Regions from separate parts of the Clostridioides sp. LIBA-6622 genome, predicted to be linked through region 1. Evidence: a T-box and tRNA genes for the amino acid it is inferred to sense, from the RefSeq annotation. Region 1 holds a T-box; the other holds one or more tRNA genes.
What was found. The T-box of region 1 lies ahead of metG (methionine--tRNA ligase). A T-box ahead of a tRNA ligase gene usually reads a tRNA of that ligase, here a tRNA-Met.
Positions count from the first base shown of each region.

Region 1 (2,342 bases):
TACAGATAATTCCATTTACTATAATTAAACTAAGGATGGACATGGGAGCTCAAAATCCAAGTGAGATAATTTTTACAACTTTATTTGCAACCATTATATCTACAGCAATAGCGATAATAACATGTAAATTTTTTCAAAGAAGATATAGATAAAGGGGATGTAGATACATGGAAGTATTTTCAAACTTACTTATACCAATAATAATTTTGTACATAGTAGTTTATGGCAAATATAAAAAAATAGATGTATATGATAGCTTTGTAAAAGGAGCAATTGATGGACTAAAGGCAGCTTGGGATATTCTACCATATATAATAGGAATATTTTTGGCAATAGGAATATTTAAAACAGGTAAAGGTCTTGATATGTTAGAATGGCTATTTACACCAATAGCAAATGTGCTTAGTATACCAAAAGAATTAATAGGTCTAATAAGTGTAAAACCTTTATCTGGAAGTGGTGCCTTGGGTATGTATAGTGAACTTGCAAATAGGGTTGGAATAGGTAGTTTAGTGGAAAAAATGGGTGCTACAATTGTAGGCTCGTCTGAAACTATATTTTATACAATGGCAATATACTATGGAAGTCTAAAGATAAAGAATACTAGACATACATTGTCATGTGCTATGATTAGTCATGTTGCTGGTGTTATAGCAGCTGTTTTCATTTGCTATGTAATATTTGTATAATTTGTTGACAATGTGGGAAAAATTTTATAATATAATGATTATATAGAAATAAATAGTAATATAAATTATAAGCTATGAAAAGAAGAGTAAATAAAGGTTTTTTCTATCAGAGAGCTAGGTTAGGTGAAAGCTAGTGTCAAAAGCTTTATTGAAGATGGTCTTGGAGCTTTTTATCTGAGCATATATGCTAGGATAAAACGGTTGGGCACGTTATAGTCTACTAAGATGTCTGTAAATTAGTTTCTACATTTCATGTGAAACATAATTATTATAGATGAATTAGGGTGGTACCGTGAATAATCTCGCCCCTATGTTAACTCATAGGAGGCGATTTTTTATTATTTCAATGAAATATTTATAAAATTATGAACGATAAAAAAATAGGAGGTAAATAATATGAGCAAACCGAGTTTTTATGTAACAACACCAATATACTATCCAAGTGGAGGACTACACATAGGTCATACTTATTCAACAGTAGCAGCAGATACGATAGCTAGATTTAAGCGTTTTTGTGGATATGATGTAAAGTTCTTGACAGGAACAGATGAGCATGGTGAAAAAATCCAAAAGAAAGCTATAGAACAAGGAATGTCAGAGATAGAATATCTTGATGGGATGATAAAAGACATCAAGGATTTATGGAATACTATGGATATATCTTATGATGATTTTATAAGAACGACAGAAAAAAGACATACAGACATAATACAAAAGATATTTACTAAATTGTATGAGCAAGGCGATATATATAAAGGAGAATATGAAGGTAGATATTGTACTCCTTGTGAGAGTTTCTGGACAGAGTCTCAATTATTAGAAGGAAATAAATGCCCTGATTGTGGAAGAGAAACATACTTAGTAAAAGAAGAATCTTATTTCTTTAGATTATCTAAATATGAAGATAGATTAAAAGAGTTATTTAAGGATGATAGTTTCTGTTTTCCTGCTGCTAGAAAAAATGAAATGGTAGCAAATTTTTTAGATAAAGGATTAGAAGACTTAAGTGTAACAAGAACGACTTTTGACTGGGGTATAAAAGTTCCTTTTGATGAAAAACATGTAATTTATGTATGGGTAGATGCTTTATGTAATTATATAACAGCATTAGGATATATGACTGACAATGATGAAGAGTTTAAAAAATATTGGCCTGCCAATGTTCAAATAGTAGGTAAAGAAATAGTGAGATTCCACACAATAATATGGCCAGCACTTTTAATGGCTTTAGGTCTAGAAATTCCAAAACAAGTATTTGGGCATGGATGGATACTATTTGCTGATGATAAGATGAGTAAATCAAAAGGTAATGTGGTTTATCCAGAACCTATAATAGAAAGATATGGAATAGATACACTTAAATACTTCTTATTAAGAGAGTTTGCATTTGGACAAGATGGAAGCTATACTCACAGAAACTTTGTAACAAGAATAAATTATGATTTAGCAAATGATTTAGGAAATTTAATAAGCAGAACTGTAGCTATGGTTGAAAAGTACAATAATGGTATAATACCAACAGTAAAAGTTTCAACTGATTTTGATGCAGATTTAAAAGAACAAGCTGTATCAACTAGAGAAAATTTTGAAGCTGAAATGGATAAGATGCAATTTCATGAAGCATTAGAGAGTGTATGGAAATTAGTTAGAAGA
Region 1 covers NZ_CP196998.1:4,019,033-4,021,374, reverse strand. Annotated here, with positions in the region: gene ACTG47_RS18745 (nucleoside recognition domain-containing protein) at 1-152, shown strand, start outside; gene ACTG47_RS18740 (nucleoside recognition domain-containing protein) at 168-689, shown strand; T-box leader at 755-1,002, shown strand; gene metG (methionine--tRNA ligase) at 1,086-2,342, shown strand, end outside.

Region 2 (2,342 bases), 180 kb from region 1:
TCTGCCAATTCCGCCACATCCGCGCATTTTTCTGGTGGAGGATGGTGGATTCGAACCACCGAAGTCGATGACAACAGATTTACAGTCTGCCCCCTTTGGCCGCTCGGGAAATCCTCCGTATTAATTTTACATGGAGCTGGTGATAGGAATCGAACCTACAACCTGCTGATTACAAGTCAGCTGCTCTACCGTTGAGCCACACCAGCATTTTTTATTTTGGCGACCTGGAAGGGGTTCGAACCCTCGACCTCCAGCGTGACAGGCTGGCATTCTAACCAACTGAACTACCAGGCCGCAAATGGTGGGACCAACAGGGCTCGAACCTGTGACCCCCTGCTTGTAAGGCAGGTGCTCTCCCAGCTGAGCTATGGTCCCATTTTTGGAGCGGGTGAAGGGGATCGAACCCTCACAGCTGGCTTGGAAGGCCAGAACTCTACCATTGAGCTACACCCGCATATTTAATTGGTGACTCGTAGGGGAATTGAACCCCTGTTACCGCCGTGAAAGGGCGGTGTCTTAACCTCTTGACCAACGAGCCATTTTAATGGTTGCGGAGGCAGGACTCGAACCTACGACCTTCGGGTTATGAGCCCGACGAGCTGCCAACTGCTCCACTCCGCGATATTGTTTTATAAGTGCCGAAGACCGGAATCGAACCGGTACGAGAGGTAAGTCCCGCAGGATTTTAAGTCCTGTGCGTCTGCCAGTTCCGCCACTTCGGCTTTTTGGCTCCAAGGGTGGGGCTCGAACCCACAGCCTACCGGTTAACAGCCGGTTGCTCCACCGTTGAGCTACCTTGGAATATATTGGAGGCGACACCCAGATTTGAACTGGGGATCAAGGAGTTGCAGTCCACTGCCTTACCACTTGGCTATGTCGCCGCCTTTTGGTGATCTATCCGCGACTCGAACGCGGGACACCCTGATTAAAAGTCAGGTGCTCTACCGACTGAGCTAATAGACCATATTAGTTGGGGTGGATAATGAGAGTCGAACTCACGACCTCCAGAGCCACAATCTGGCGCTCTAACCAACTGAGCTATACCCACCTTAATTGGTCGAGGTGAAGGGACTCGAACCCCCGGCCCCATGGTCCCAAACCATGTGCGCTACCAAACTGCGCTACACCTCGAAGTTATTTACTTAATTTAATGTGGTGGGCCATCAGGGACTCGAACCCCAGACCTACCGGTTATGAGCCGGGCGCTCTAACCAACTGAGCTAATGGCCCACATTAAATTTTAGTAGCGGTAATAGGAGTCGAACCTATGACCTTTCGGGTATGAACCGAACGCTCTAGCCAACTAAGCTATACCGCCATATTTTGGTGCCCAGAGGCGGAATCGAACCACCGACACGGGGATTTTCAGTCCCCTGCTCTACCGACTGAGCTATCTGGGCATCTGGCGGAGAGGGTGGGATTCGAACCCACGGCCCCTTTCGAAGTCACTGGTTTTCAAGACCAGCTCCTTAAACCACTCGGACACCTCTCCATATTCTACTTCACAATGATTCATCCGAGGATCGAACTCGGGACACCCTGATTAAGAGTCAGGTGCTCTGCCAGCTGAGCTAATGAACCTAATTTTAATGGCTGGGGATGCAGGACTCGAACCTACGCATACATGAGTCAAAGTCATGTGCCTTACCGACTTGGCTAATCCCCAATATATGTGGTGAGCGCACAGGGATTCGAACCCCGGACACACGCCTTAGAAGGGCGTTGCTCTATCCAGCTGAGCTATGCACCCACAATTTATATATATACAAATTAAATAAAAATGGTGCGGATGAAGGGAGTCGAACCCCCACGCCAATGGCGCTAGATCCTAAGTCTAGTGCGTCTGCCAATTCCGCCACATCCGCGCATTTTTCTGGTGGAGGATGGTGGATTCGAACCACCGAAGTCGATGACAACAGATTTACAGTCTGCCCCCTTTGGCCGCTCGGGAAATCCTCCGTATTAACTTTACATGGAGCTGGTGATAGGAATCGAACCTACAACCTGCTGATTACAAGTCAGCTGCTCTACCGTTGAGCCACACCAGCATTTTTTGTTTTGGCGACCTGGAAGGGGTTCGAACCCTCGACCTCCAGCGTGACAGGCTGGCATTCTAACCAACTGAACTACCAGGCCGCAAATGGTGGGACCAACAGGGCTCGAACCTGTGACCCCCTGCTTGTAAGGCAGGTGCTCTCCCAGCTGAGCTATGGTCCCATTTTTGGAGCGGGTGAAGGGGATCGAACCCTCACAGCTGGCTTGGAAGGCCAGAACTCTACCATTGAGCTACACCCGCATATTTAATTGGTGACTCGTAGGGGAATTGAACCCCTGTTACCGCC
Region 2 covers NZ_CP196998.1:35,640-37,981, reverse strand. Annotated here, with positions in the region: tRNA gene ACTG47_RS00325 (tRNA-Leu) at 1-23, opposite strand, end outside; tRNA gene ACTG47_RS00320 (tRNA-Tyr) at 33-117, opposite strand; tRNA gene ACTG47_RS00315 (tRNA-Thr) at 132-206, opposite strand; tRNA gene ACTG47_RS00310 (tRNA-Asp) at 218-294, opposite strand; tRNA gene ACTG47_RS00305 (tRNA-Val) at 300-375, opposite strand; tRNA gene ACTG47_RS00300 (tRNA-Gly) at 381-454, opposite strand; tRNA gene ACTG47_RS00295 (tRNA-Glu) at 464-538, opposite strand; tRNA gene ACTG47_RS00290 (tRNA-Met) at 546-621, opposite strand; tRNA gene ACTG47_RS00285 (tRNA-Leu) at 637-722, opposite strand; tRNA gene ACTG47_RS00280 (tRNA-Asn) at 727-801, opposite strand; tRNA gene ACTG47_RS00275 (tRNA-Cys) at 808-881, opposite strand; tRNA gene ACTG47_RS00270 (tRNA-Lys) at 888-963, opposite strand; tRNA gene ACTG47_RS00265 (tRNA-His) at 972-1,048, opposite strand; tRNA gene ACTG47_RS00260 (tRNA-Pro) at 1,055-1,131, opposite strand; tRNA gene ACTG47_RS00255 (tRNA-Ile) at 1,154-1,230, opposite strand; tRNA gene ACTG47_RS00250 (tRNA-Met) at 1,245-1,318, opposite strand; tRNA gene ACTG47_RS00245 (tRNA-Phe) at 1,325-1,400, opposite strand; tRNA gene ACTG47_RS00240 (tRNA-Ser) at 1,404-1,492, opposite strand; tRNA gene ACTG47_RS00235 (tRNA-Lys) at 1,509-1,581, opposite strand; tRNA gene ACTG47_RS00230 (tRNA-Gln) at 1,591-1,666, opposite strand; tRNA gene ACTG47_RS00225 (tRNA-Arg) at 1,674-1,750, opposite strand; tRNA gene ACTG47_RS00220 (tRNA-Leu) at 1,782-1,865, opposite strand; tRNA gene ACTG47_RS00215 (tRNA-Tyr) at 1,875-1,959, opposite strand; tRNA gene ACTG47_RS00210 (tRNA-Thr) at 1,974-2,048, opposite strand; tRNA gene ACTG47_RS00205 (tRNA-Asp) at 2,060-2,136, opposite strand; tRNA gene ACTG47_RS00200 (tRNA-Val) at 2,142-2,217, opposite strand; tRNA gene ACTG47_RS00195 (tRNA-Gly) at 2,223-2,296, opposite strand; tRNA gene ACTG47_RS00190 (tRNA-Glu) at 2,306-2,342, opposite strand, start outside.
Region 2: it encodes a tRNA-Met, which carries the amino acid that the T-box ahead of metG (methionine--tRNA ligase) is inferred to sense. The anticodon was not compared.